Regions from separate parts of the Streptosporangium sp. 'caverna' genome, predicted to be linked through region 2. Evidence: riboswitches for the same ligand, from Rfam matches in the RefSeq annotation. Region 2 holds a riboswitch; each other region holds the start of a gene.
The links. Region 2 has a riboswitch for cobalamin ahead of DKM19_RS15955 (CbtB domain-containing protein). Riboswitches for the same ligand answer to the same signal wherever they lie in the genome.
Positions count from the first base shown of each region.

Region 1 (4,353 bases), 1.7 Mb from region 2:
CTGCCGCCGTTCGGCATCGACCACTGCCCCTCATACATCTGGCCGGGCAGCACCGTGACGGGGGTGGCGGCCTCGGCCTTGGCCGCCAGGGCGGTGTAGTCGCTCTCGATCTTGCCGAAGACGCCGGTGGCCTTGGCCTCGGTGCCGGTCAGCGCGGCCATCAGCTTGATCCACTCGGCGCGGCCCAGCGCGGTGGACTCCAGCCACTCGGCGTTGGCCACCACCTTGATCCCGGCCTGACGCAACGGGCCGTAGGCCTTGTCCTCGGTGCCGCCGCTCATCAGCACGTCGGGCTTGGTCGCGATGACCTTCTCGGTGTCGACCTCCTGGCCGGCGGCGTACTCGGTGATCGCCCCGGACTTCACCCGGGACAAGACCTCGGCCGAGGTGATGTACCCGGCTGAGGAAACGCCCTTGAGAGTGTCGAGCACGCCGAGTTCGGTGATGAGCGGCAGGTGGGTCGTCGCGGCGGAGAACAGTGTCGTGATGGGCGTCTCGACCGTCACCGCGCCGGCCAGTTCACCGGTCAGCGGTGGGGCGGGCGTGCCGCAGCGCACCAGCACGTAGGTCTCCGGCTTCGCCCCGGGCGCGGGCTGCTTGACGGTGGCGACCTGGTAGTTCTTGGCGTAGGTCAGCGTGAGGTTGGTGGCGTACTCGAGCGTCTGCTTGACCGGGAAGTAGTCCTTGGCGGCGTCGAAGCCCGTGACGCAACGACCCTCGGCCCCGGCTGGGGACGGTGACGCCGAAGCACTCGGTGAGCCCTGCGACGCGGGAGCGCCACAGGCGGTGGCGGCGAGCAGGACGGCGAGTAACACGCCGGCGATCGGGCGGGGGATGCCCATGGATGGTCTCCTGGAAACTGGCCGCGGCCACCGTTCCTCGACGGCCGCCGCGACGGGCGAGAGGCCGGATCACCAGGAGAGTCCTGCACGCTGGGCAGGCTGAAGGGCGCCATGGCAGGAGAACCGCATGACGGTCACCGTTCCTCTCTTGGGGAGATCCGCCCCATTTCGTGAGGAGGCGACAGCGTGAGTCTCCTGGCTCTCGGGTCGATGCTCCTCCCGGCCTTCCCACCCGCGTGCGGGCAGTGGCCTGTTCGGGATTCGCTCGCCGATCACAGTGGCGGGACCGCACCGGATTCACACCGGTTTCCTCGTTCCGCCGTCGCCTTCACCGGCCATGGTCGCACAACCACCATCAAGGACAAAGCGGCCCCTGCCCTGACCGGACGCATCTGACGAACAGAGGAACTCTGGGCGATGGCGCCGTCGTGGGTGGGAGCGGGGCTGAGGATATGCTTCCGAGCGCGGTTGGTTCTTCCGGCGTCCTGTGGACACCGGAAGTCGTAAGAGGGAACCCGGTGTGAATCCGGGACTGCCCCGCAGCGGTGAGTGGGAACGAACGCCGTCATCGGCACTGGATGCGCGTCATCTGGGAAGCGACGGCCGGTAGGAGCGAGCACGACGCCCACGAGTCCGAAGACCTGCCAATCGCCCACGCGCCGTCCGGCGCGTGGTGGTCCATGGTCTCGTGGGAGGACCGGGGATGCGTCTTTTCGCATGCCTTCCGCGCGAGCGTGGACCGACATGGCATGAGCCGAGGGAAAGACGCCATGAATCAGGTCACCACGACCATCCTGGGTTATCCGCGCATCGGGGCCCACCGCGAACTGAAGCGGGCGACCGAGCAGTACTGGGCGGGACGGATCGACGCAGGCAGCCTGCGGCAGACAGCCGCCGAACTACGGCGGCAAACGTGGCGGGAACTGTCGTCCGCCGGGCTGGACGCCGTCCCGTCCAACACCTTCTCCCTGTATGACCACGTGCTGGACACCATCGCACTGGTCGGCGCGACCCCCGAGCGATTCGCCGGCGCCGCGGATCCGTACTTCGCGATGGCCCGCGGCGCCGAGGGCGTGGCGCCGCTGGAAATGACCAAGTGGTTCGACACCAACTACCACTACCTGGTCCCCGAGCTGGGGCCGGAGACCCGGTTCCAGCTGGACTGGAGCAAACCGCTGGCCGAGTACGGCGAGGCGCTCCAGATGGGCATCGAGACCCGGCCCGTACTGCTGGGACCGCTGTCGTTCGTGCTGCTGGCCAAGGCCACCACACCGGATTTCGCACCGCTGCAGTTGCTGGACGGTCTGGTCGAGCTCTACGCCGAACTGCTGGAGCGCCTGGCCGCGGCCGGGGTGGCGCAGGTGCAGTTGGATGAGCCGGTGCTGGCCGCCGACCGCACGCAGGAGGAGTTGGCCGCACTGCGCCGCGCCTATGCCCGGCTGGGCTCGCTCAGCAGCCGCCCGCGATTGCTGGTGGCCACCTACTTCGGGCAGATCGGACCCGCGCTGGAGATCCTGGCCCACTGCCCGGTCGAGGCGATCGGCTTGGACTTCGTCTCATCTCCCGCGAACCTGGAGGCGCTGGCCGCCATCGGCGGGCTGCCCGGCAAGACTCTCGTCGCCGGCGTCGTCGACGGCCGAAACGTCTGGCGGACCGACCCCGCGCGAGCGCTGGCGACCTGCGCGGCGTTGCTCGGCCTGTGTGATCGGCTGGTGGTGAGCACCTCCTGCTCGCTGCTGCACGTCCCGCTCGACCTGCGGGCCGAGACCTCACTGGAGCCCCGGCTGCGCCCGCGGCTGGCCTTCGCCCGCCAGAAGGTCGACGAGGTCGTACGGCTCGGCCGCGCCCTGAACGGCGAAGAAACCATCACTGCCGACAGCGGGGCCACCGAGAGGTTCCTCAACCCCCGGGTGCGCGCCCGGCTGGACGCGCTGGGCCAGGGCACCCCGCGCGCGCCACACGCCGAGCGGCTGGCCATCCAGCACGCCGGCCTGGTACTGCCGCCGCTGGCCACCACCACGATCGGCTCCTTCCCGCAGACCGGCGAGGTGCGCCAGGCCCGCGCCGACCTGCGTGCGGGCAGCCTCGATCAAGCCGCCTACGAGCGGCGGATGGAGGCCGAGATCGACCGGGTCATCGAGCTGCAGGAGGACATCGGCCTGGATGTGCTGGTGCACGGTGAGCCCGAGCGCAACGACATGGTGCAGTACTTCGCCGAACAGCTCGACGGATACGCCGCCACCGAGCACGGCTGGGTGCAGTCCTACGGCACCCGCTACGTGCGCCCGCCGATCCTGTTCGGCGACGTGTCGCGCCCGGAGCCGATGACGGTGCGCTGGGCCGCCTACGCCCAGTCCCGGACGAACAAGCCGGTCAAGGGCATGCTGACCGGACCCGTCACCATGCTGGCCTGGTCCTTCGTCCGCGACGACCAGCCGCTGGGCGACACCGCCCGGCAGGTGGCGCTGGCCCTGCGTGATGAGATCCACGACCTGGAGGCGGCGGGCATCAGAATCATCCAGGTGGACGAGCCCGCACTGCGCGAGCTGCTGCCGCTGCGGCGGGCCGACCGCGAGGCCTACCTGGCGTGGGCGGTCGCCGCGTTCCGGCTGGCCACCAGCGGGGTGGCCGACAGCACGCAGATCCACACCCACATGTGTTACTCGGAGTTCGGTGAGATCATCGGCGCGATCGGCGACCTGGACGCCGACGTGACCAGCGTCGAGGCCGCCCGATCGAAGATGGAACTGCTGGGCGACCTGCGCGCCTCCGGCTATTCGCGTGGAATCGGGCCCGGCGTGTGGGACATCCACTCCCCCAGGGTGCCCTCAACCGAGGAAATCGAGAACGCCCTGCGCACGGCCGTCGCCGCCGTCGACCCTGCCCTGCTGTGGGTCAACCCTGACTGCGGCCTGAAGACCCGCGGCTATCTCGAAACCGAGGCCAGTCTCAGAAACATGGTCCAGGCTGCTCTACGCGTCCGCCGGGAAACAGCCTGAATCACCGTGACGGCCGGGGCGCGATCCAGATGATCCACCGATCGCACCCCGGCCGTCACGTGCGGGTGGTAGTCGTTCGGCCGTCAGGCGCTGCTGTCGCGGGCTGAATCGTGTCCACAGGTCAATGCACGTTGCGCTTGCCGTGGTCGCGTAGGCGGCCTCAGACGCCGAGGATTCGCTGTACGAACCAGACCAGGCCCATGACCGCCACCCCGGTGGCGATCGCTCCGGTCGCCCACAGGCCCGCGACCGGCCGGCGGTGGCGCAGCAGGGCGAGCAGCGGGAAGACGATGATGATGATCGTCAGCTGGACGGTCTCGATACCCACGTTGAAGACGAGCAGCGACCACAGCAGGGTCCACGACAGGGGCTGGTCGATGCCCAGGGCCGAGGCGAAGCCGAGGCCGTGGACGAGGCCGAAGCAGAAGACCACCGCGAGCCGGGTCCAGCCCGCGCGGTCCAGGCTGAAGTGACCGCGGCCGAGGTCCTCGATGTCGGTGGCGTGCGAGCGG
Region 1 covers NZ_CP029711.1:5,288,428-5,292,780, forward strand. The annotation lists gene DKM19_RS23425 (ABC transporter substrate-binding protein) at 1-842, opposite strand, end outside; cobalamin riboswitch at 1,010-1,200, opposite strand; cobalamin riboswitch at 1,295-1,506, shown strand; gene metE (5-methyltetrahydropteroyltriglutamate--homocysteine S-methyltransferase) at 1,613-3,841, shown strand; gene DKM19_RS23435 (HupE/UreJ family protein) at 4,002-4,353, opposite strand, start outside.
Region 1: it holds a riboswitch for cobalamin, as region 2 does, so the genes downstream of both, metE (5-methyltetrahydropteroyltriglutamate--homocysteine S-methyltransferase) here and DKM19_RS15955 (CbtB domain-containing protein) in region 2, are expected to answer to the same signal.

Region 2 (4,353 bases):
GGAGCTCCCCCTCCTCGGGGTTCATCGTGCCCACCAGCAGGAACCGGGCCGCGTGCCGTACCGACACGCCTTCACGCTCGACGTAGCACGTGCCGAGCGCGGCGGCGTCGAGCAGCAGGTCGACCAGGTGGTCATGGAGCAGGTTGACCTCGTCCACGTAGAGGACGCCCCGGTGGGCGCCCGCCAGGAGACCGGGTTCGAAGGATTTCACGCCCTCGGTGAGGGCCCTTTCGATGTCGAGGGAGCCGACCAGCCGGTCCTCGGAGGCGCCGACCGGCAGCTCGACCAGGCGGGCGGGCCGTACGGCACCGGCCGTGGGAGCCGGAGGCTCCACCGCTTCCGTCCGGGCCTCGTGCGGCCCGTCGGGACACTCGGGGTCCGGGGCGGCGGGGTCGCAGGAGAAGCGGCAACCGCTCACCACCTCGACGGGTGGCAGGAGCGCGGCCAGCGCTCGCACGATCGTGGACTTGGCCGTGCCCTTCTCCCCTCTGACCAGCACTCCGCCGGAGCGGGGGGACACGGCGTTGAGGATCAGCGCGAGCTTCAGGTCCTCCGATCCCACGACCGCGGTGAAGGGATAGCGGGAGTCACGCACCTTCGAGGTCTCCTTGCATGTCGTCATGGGGTGTAGCTCAGCTGCCAGCGCCCGCCACGGCCGGTGAGCGCGACGCGGGCCAGCGGTGCGACGTCGATCCGCCAGAAGGCCGCGGCCGGCGCCCCGAGGGCGTGGACGACCGCGGCGCGGATGATCGGGGGGTGGGTGATCGCGACGAGCCGCCCGGGGGCGCGGCCGGCGAGCCAGCCGGCCACCCTGCCGAGGAGGACGGTGATCGACTCTCCTCCGTGGGGCGCCGCGGCGGGATCGCCGAGCCAGGACGCGAGGGCCTCGGGTTCGGCGGCCTCGACCTGACCGAGCGTCCGGCCGCTCCATCGTCCGTAGTCGCAGTCGGCGAGCAGCGGGTCGGGGTCGATCCGCAGGCCCAGTGCCGCCGCGGTCTGGACGCAGCGCAGCTCGGCGGGGCAGGCCGCCGAGCCGTGGCCGAACTCCCGCGCCAGGTCCGTGGCCCGGCGCAGGCCGCGTCCGTCGAGCGGTTCGTCGCCCGGGAACGCGGCCCGTACCGTCGCCGAGGTTGAGGCGTGGCAGACGAGCAGCAGGCGGGTGACCCCCGAGGGGGCGGTCATCACACCGTGCTGCGCCTGCGCGCGGCGAAGGCGAACAGTACGCCGATGCCGGTCCAGAACACCGCCTGGGTGCCGATGGACGCGATCCGGAAGTTCCACAGGAGGTCGGCGGGGAAGCCCGCGGGCACCTCGTTGATCTCCGGAAGAAGGATCCAGGCCACCACCACGGGGATCAGTGTCGAAGCACCCGCCGCCAGCCACCGCAGCCAGGGCTCACGCTCTGCGGCATACCGGTAGGCGGCGGTGCCCGCGGCGACGGCGAGGATCCCGATGAGCACCGCGACCAGATAGAGCACGGTGCGCTGGTTGATCGTCTCGGGGTCGCCCACCGCGGGTGGGTTGGCTGGATATTTCAGGAAGGGAATGAGGACGATGGCACTGAAGGCGGCGGCCGCGAGGGTTACCGCCAGCACCGGTTCGGACCGGGGTCCGACCCGGCCGCGCAGGGTCGCGTAGACGAGGGCGAACAGGCCCCCGACGGCCAGGCCGTACAGGCCCAGGGCGAGGAAGAGCCCGAAGCGCTGCCCGTCCCTGCTGACCAGTGCCTCGTCCTCCCCATGGGAGTGGGCCGCGGGTTCCGCGGCCTCGGAGTGGGATTCTGCGGCCGGGGCGGCGGCCGAGGCCGCCTCCTCGATCGCGATGGCCTGGTCGATTCGCGGCTCGCCCACGGTGTAGGCGAAGGCGGCCGCGAACAGCCCGGCGAGCAGTCCGACGAGGAGTCCCCGGACGATGAGTTTGGTGATCACCTGTGGCTCAGTGACACGGAACGCCGAGCAGATGGCGCCCGTCGTGCATGAGTTCGTGCAGGTAGTTACCGGTCTGCGAGATCGCTCCCTGGTCGAATGTGACCAGGTAGGCGAGCAGCAGCAGCACCGGTACGGCGAGCAGCCACCAGGTGAGCGAGGACAGGGGGATGGGCTGGGCTTGCGGAGCCGAGATCTGGCTCACAGGCACCTCCTTCGGGATTTACGCGTCCCTTTTTCGTAGGTTGGTGGCGGTCGAGTGACCTGGCTTCCGGCGCTGAAGTGCCGGTTACAGTGGCGCGACCGCACCGGTATTTCACCGGATTTCCCTCGCACCGCCACAAATCCCCCGGAACGTACCCCGGTTACCTATCCCCCGTCAATCCGGACACTGCGACCAATTGGGCATGACTGTAGGGGAGGCGGCCCGATCGGGCCGCCTCCCCTACAGCTGAAGGGTCACTGCTCGCCGGTGAGGGCCGTCACCAGCTCGGCGGCGGTCCGGCAGCGGTCGAACAGCTCGCCCACGTGGGCCTTGGTGCCGCGCAGCGGCTCCAAGGTCGGAACGCGCTGCAACGACTCGCGGCCGGGGATGTCGAAGATGACCGAGTCCCAGGAGGCGGCGGCGACCGACTCGCTGTACTGGCTCAGGCAGCGGCCGCGGAAGTAGGCGCGGGTGTCGCTGGGCGGGATCTCGACGGCCCGCTGGACCTCTTCCTCGGTGACCAGCCGCTGCATCCGGCCCCGGGCGACCAGCCGGTTGTACAGGCCGCGGTCGGGCCGGATGTCGGAATACTGGAGGTCGACGAGCTGCAGGCGCGAGTGGGACCAGGGAAGGTTGTCGCGGGTGCGGTAACCCTCCAGCAGTTCCAGCTTGGCGACCCAGTCCAGCTCCCTGGAGAGCTGCATCGGGTCCTCGGCCAGGCGGGTGAGGACCGACTCCCAGCGGTCGAGGACGTCCTTGGTGGGTTCGTCCACGCCGTTGGCGCTGCGCTCCTCGGCATATTTGCGCGCCAGCTCGAGATACTCCATCTGGAGCTGGACGGCCGTCAGCTTGCGGCCGTCGCGCATCGAGATCTCGTATTTGAGCGTGGGGTCGTGGGAGACCGCCCGCAGGGCCTGGACCGGGTTGTCCACGGTGAGATCGCGGGTGAAGTAACCGTCCTCGATCATGGCGAGGACCAGCGCGGTGGATCCGAGCTTCAGGTAAGTAGAGATCTCCGACATGTTGGCGTCACCGATGATGACGTGCAGGCGGCGATACTTCTCCGGGTCGGCGTGCGGCTCGTCCCGGGTGTTGATGATCGGCCGCTTGAGCGTGGTCTCCAGGCCCACCTCGACCTCGAAGAAGTCGGCCCGCTGGCTGATCTGGAAGCCCTCGCTGCGCGAGTCCTGGCCGATGCCGACCTTGCCGGCGCCGGTGACGACCTGCCGGGAGACGAAGAACGGCGTCAGGTGCCTGACGATGTCGGCGAACGGCGTGGCCCGCCGCATCAGGTAGTTCTCGTGGCAGCCGTAGGAGGCGCCCTTGTTGTCGGTGTTGTTCTTGTAGAGCTGGATCGGTGCGTTGGCCGGCACCGCCGAGGCGCGGACCGCGGCGTCGTGCATGACCCGCTCCCCCGCCTTGTCCCAGATCACCGCGGCTCGCGGGTTGGTGCACTCGGGAGTCGAATATTCGGGATGGGCATGGTCCACGTACAGCCGGGCGCCGTTGGTCAGGATCACGTTGGCCAGACCCAGGTCCTCGTCCGTGAGCTGACTCTGGTCCGCCACCTCCCTGGCCAGGTCGAAACCTCGCGCGTCACGCAGAGGATTCTCCTCCTCGAAGTCCCATCGCGCGCGCCGCGCCCTGGCCGTCGAGGCGGCCAGGTAGGCGTTCACAACCTGGGAGGAGGTCACCATCGCGTTGGCCCCCGGCTGTCCGGGCACGGAGATGCCGTATTCGGTCTCGATGCCCATCACCCGCCGTACCGTCATGCGCACCCTCTGTTCATCCGGGACTGTTCTCTTCTCGGTATGTATTCCCGACCCTAGACCCTTCACTATGCCCGGTGGTCAGACAGTTATGGCACCGAGGCCTTTTCGCCTTTCATGAAGGGTGTCCCGGTTGGTGGAGCGGGCGGCGAGACGGGCGGCAGCGGAGACCTCCCGCGCCTCCTGGCCTTCACGAACTCCTGGAGGGGCCGTTCGGCCACCCGGTACACGAGGTAGGAGAAGGCCATCGCGGCCAGCACCGTGACCACGGCGGTCAGCCAGGGCGGCAGCGTGTCCCGGAGGAGGGGAATGATCAGGACGGCGGCCGTGGGGTGGAAGAGGTAGAGCGGGTAGGTGAGCGCGCCCAGGACGGTCAGGCCACGCCAGCGGATCCGGCGCAGCCAGCCGAGCGCCACCGCCGCCATGAGCACGTAGAAGCCGATCACGACGACGG
Region 2 covers NZ_CP029711.1:3,624,335-3,628,687, reverse strand. The annotation lists gene DKM19_RS15970 (putative cobaltochelatase) at 1-622, opposite strand, end outside; gene DKM19_RS15965 (histidine phosphatase family protein) at 619-1,182, opposite strand; gene DKM19_RS15960 (CbtA family protein) at 1,182-1,928, opposite strand; gene DKM19_RS15955 (CbtB domain-containing protein) at 1,936-2,130, opposite strand; adenosylcobalamin (AdoCbl) riboswitch at 2,174-2,267, opposite strand; gene dop (depupylase/deamidase Dop) at 2,385-3,902, opposite strand; gene DKM19_RS15945 (acyltransferase) at 3,989-4,353, opposite strand, start outside.

Region 3 (4,353 bases), 3.4 Mb from region 2:
ACCGTGGCGATCGTCCCCGACGACGAACTGCTGGACAAGAACCTCACCACGCTGGGTGAGATCCGCGCCCGCGGCGGGCGGGTGCTCATGGTCGGGCACCGTACGGCCGACCCCAAGCTGGCCAACGACTGCATCGTGGTGCCCAAGAACGAGACCGAGCTGGACCCGATCCTGCTGTCGATCCCGCTCCAGCTCTTCGCCTACCACGCCGCCGTCGCGCTGGAGCGGGACGTGGACAAGCCTCGCAACCTGGCCAAGAGCGTCACGGTGGAGTGATCCGGGCGCCGGTCTCCCCGGGATCCTCCGGCCTCTGAGGTCTCCTCCTCGTCCGGCCCCGAGGGCGGTCTCGGGTCCCTTCTGCCCTCCCGGCTCACGGGGTTCCCCGGCGCGGCGAACGCGCGTCGGGGAACCCCGTCTCGGGCGATGACCCCCCAACATGTGACAGAAAGTGACATGAGGGTAACCTGGGGTATAGGGGGATCTTGGGGGGAAGGGGCCCTTATGCGTCGTAGGGGGTTTTTCGCGTTCACCGCGGGGATCATGGTCGTCGCAGGTTGCGGTGCGACGAGGACCTCCGGCGCGTCCACAGCCAACAGGCTGTCCATCATCGCGCCCATGGCTCACGGGCAGAGCTGGGATCTGGCCGTACGCACGCTGGCCACCGTTCTGGTCGAGGCGAAACTGGCGAGGACCGTCGGGGTGAGCAACCATCCGGGCGGTCTGGACGCCGCCACGATGAACACGTTCTCCGCCGCCCACGGCCCGTTCATGAGCGACGGCCAGCTGCTTCTCACGGGAATGCCGATGGTGGCCGGGGCGGAGATCACGAACGCCGCCGCCGTGGTGGACTCCACGACCCCCCTCGCCCGCCTGATCGGCGACTGGGCGGCCCTGGTCGTCCCCGCGAACTCCAACCTGCGCACCTTCGACGACTTCGTGGCGGTGCTCCGCCGCGATCCGGCCGGGCTGGTGGTGGGCGGTCAGTCCACGGGCGGTTCCGACCACGTGCTCTACGGAATGATCGGCAAGTGCCTCGGGGTGGATGCCCGGCTGCTGGAATACAGCGGCTACCCCGGGTGGTCCGAGGCGGTCGAGGCGCTCTACGACGGCCGGGTGGCCGCGATCCTGGGATCGGCCCGCTCCTTCAAGAAGGAGATCGCCGCGCGCCGCATGAGGCCCCTGGTGGTCTCCTCGGGCCAGCGGATCGACGGGATCGACGCGCCGACGCTCATGGAGCTGGAGGTCCGGCTCGAGTACAGCGACTGGTGCGGCCTGCTCGGCCCCCGCGACATGCGCCCCGAGGACCGGGACGCGGCGGTCGCCCTGTGCGACCGGCTGGACGCCACGCCGCGCTGGCAGGAGATGTGCGCGGCCAACGGCTGGAACCGGGTGTACCTGAGCGGCGAGGACTTCCGCCAGTGGCTCGTCACCGAGACCGGACGCACCCGCGGGGTGCTCTACGATCTAGGACTTCTAAAGTCTTCGAGCACAAGGTGTAGGGGTGGTTGCGTCAAGCGCCCCTAGATGTAGGATCCTTCCTCGTTGCTGGTTCGCTCCGAGAGGGGCGAGGTAAGAGGGAACCCGGTGAGAGTCCGGGGCTGCCCCGCAGCGGTGAACGGGAACGAAAGCCGTCATGAGAGCACTGGGCGCACCTTGCCTGGGAAGCGACGGCCGGTAGGCATCAGCACGGCGCCCGTGAGTCCGAAGACCTGCCGGTGATGCATGGAGAGGGAGCCGAACCGGGCACTGAGGGACGTGTGATGCGGCCTGGAGTGTGCAAGGTGAGGCGGGACTCGACCATGTCGTGAGCGAGGGAGCCGAGCCGGGCATTGAGGGACGTGTGATGCGGCCTGGAGTGTGCGCGGTGAGGCGCGACTCGACCATGTCATGAGCGAGGGAGCCGAACCGGGCACCGAGGGACGTGTGAAGCGGCCTGGAGTGTGCAAGGTGAGGCGCGACTCGACCATGAAAACTGTCCAGGGCCTCGAGGGAGGGCTCGCGGAATGAGGCGGTCCGGCATGCCCGGAACCGTTTCAGACGCGTGCGCCCTTCCGGCGAGAGCCAACAGGGGGAATTACGAGCACGCGAGGGGTAACACGTGACACAGACCTTGGTCGACGTCGCCAAGGAGATCGGGAACGACCCGGTCGACCGCCGGCTGGCGATCGATGAGGCCGCCGCCCGGGTGATCACTGATCCGGCGAACTCCAGGATCGCCGCCGGGATGCTGGCCGAGCTGATCGCCGACGAGGCCGCCGGGCACGGAGTCCGGACCTTCTCCGAGTCCATCGCCGCGACCCACGCGGCCGGGCTCATCCAGGACGGGCTGGCCCGTTTTGTGGCCGCCCACGCCGTCGCGCTGGACGCGCTGATCGCGCCGGACGCCGACGAGCGGTTCGAGTACTTCGGACTGCGCACGGTCTACGACCGCTACCTGCTGCGCCACCCGGAGACCCGCAAGGTCCTGGAGCGCCCCCAGCACTTCTTCCTCCGGGTCGCCTGCGGCCTGTCGGAGACCGTCGAGGAGGCCGCCGAGCTGTACGCGCTCATGGCGACCCTGTCCTACCTGCCGAGCTCGCCCACGCTGTTCAACTCCGGCTCGCGCAGGCCCCAGCTCTCCTCCTGCTTCCTGCTCGACTCTCCCCGAGACGACCTGGAGGCCATCTACGAGCGCTACGGGCAGGTCGCGCGTCTGTCCAAGTACGCCGGGGGGATCGGGATCGCCTGGACCCGGGTCCGCTCGCGCGGCTCGCTGATCCGGGGCACCAACGGCCACTCCAACGGCATCGTGCCGTGGCTGCGCACGCTGGACTCCAGCGTCGCCGCGGTCAACCAGGGCGGTCGCCGCAAGGGCGCGGCCTGCGTCTACCTGGAGTCCTGGCACGCCGACGTCGAGGAGTTCCTCGAACTGCGGGACAGCACCGGCGAGGAGTCCCGCCGTACGCACAACCTGAACCTGGCGAACTGGATCCCCGACGAGTTCATGCGCCGGGTCGAGGCCGACGGCGTCTGGTCGCTGTTCGACCCCAAGGAGGTCCCGCACCTCACCGACCTGTACGGCGCCGCGTTCGAGGAGGCCTACCGGGCCGCCGAGGCCGAGGGCCGGTTCGTCAAGCAGATCCCGGCCCGCTCCCTGTACGGCCGGATGATGCGCACCCTGGCCCAGACGGGCAACGGCTGGATGACCTTCAAGGACGCGGCCAACCGGACCTCCAACCAGACGGCCCGACCCGAGAACGTCATCCACCTCTCCAATCTCTGCACCGAGATCCTCGAGGTCACCAACGACGCCGAGACCGCCGTCTGCAACCTCGGCTCGATCAACCTCGCCGCCCATCTCCTCGACGAGGGGGTCGACTGGGTACGGCTGCGCGCGACCGTCCGCACCGCCGTACGGTTCCTGGACCGGACCATCGACCTGGGCTTCTACCCGACCCCCGAGGCGAGGACCGCCAACGAGAAGTGGCGCCCGATCGGGCTGGGCGTGATGGGCCTGGCCGACGTGCTGTTCGCGCTGCGGCTGCCGTTCGACTCGCCGCAGGCGCTGGAGCTGTCCACCCGGATCTCCGAGGAGATCGCGCTCGCCGCCTACGGCACGTCCGCGGACCTGGCCGTCGAGCGGGGCCGTCATCCCTCCTACGACGAGACCAGGGCCGCCGGCGGCGTGCTCCACCCCGACCACTACGACGCCGCGCGCTCGGCGGAGTGGACGGCGATCAGGGATCGGATCGCGAAGACCGGCCTGCGCAACTCGCTGATGATCGCGATCGCGCCCACCGCCACCATCGCCTCCATCGCGGGCTGCTACGAGTGCATCGAGCCCCAGGTCTCCAACATCTTCAAGCGCGAGACCCTGTCGGGAGAGTTCCTCCAGGTCAACCGCTACCTGGTCCGCGACCTGCAGGCCCGCGGCCTGTGGACCCCGCAGATCCGCGACGCGATCAAGCGCGCCGACGGTTCCGTCCAGGACATCCCCGAGATCCCCGACGACCTCAAGGTGCTCTACCGGACCGCCTGGGAGCTGCCGCAGAAGGCGCTGATCGACCTGGCCGCCGCGCGCACGCCGTACATCGACCAGTCGCAGTCGCTGAACCTCTTCATGGCCACGCCGACCATCGGCAAGCTGTCCTCGATGTACGCCTACGCGTGGAAGGCCGGCCTCAAGACCACCTACTACCTGCGCTCGCGTCCGGCCACCCGGATCGCGCAGGCCACCGTGGCGACGCAGACGGCGACACAGACGGTGACGCAGACGGTGCTCGACCCCGAGGCCGTCGCCTGCTCCCTGGAGAACCCCGAATACTGCGACGCCTGCCAGTAGGCAATTCTTGAAAGGCTCTTCCCTGATGTTGC
Region 3 covers NZ_CP029711.1:7,022,446-7,026,798, reverse strand. The annotation lists gene glmS (glutamine--fructose-6-phosphate transaminase (isomerizing)) at 1-276, shown strand, start outside; gene DKM19_RS30705 (tripartite tricarboxylate transporter substrate binding protein) at 502-1,524, shown strand; cobalamin riboswitch at 1,530-1,732, shown strand; gene DKM19_RS30700 (ribonucleoside-diphosphate reductase subunit alpha) at 2,099-4,321, shown strand; gene DKM19_RS30695 (ribonucleotide-diphosphate reductase subunit beta) at 4,347-4,353, shown strand, end outside.
Region 3: it holds a riboswitch for cobalamin, as region 2 does, so the genes downstream of both, DKM19_RS30700 (ribonucleoside-diphosphate reductase subunit alpha) here and DKM19_RS15955 (CbtB domain-containing protein) in region 2, are expected to answer to the same signal.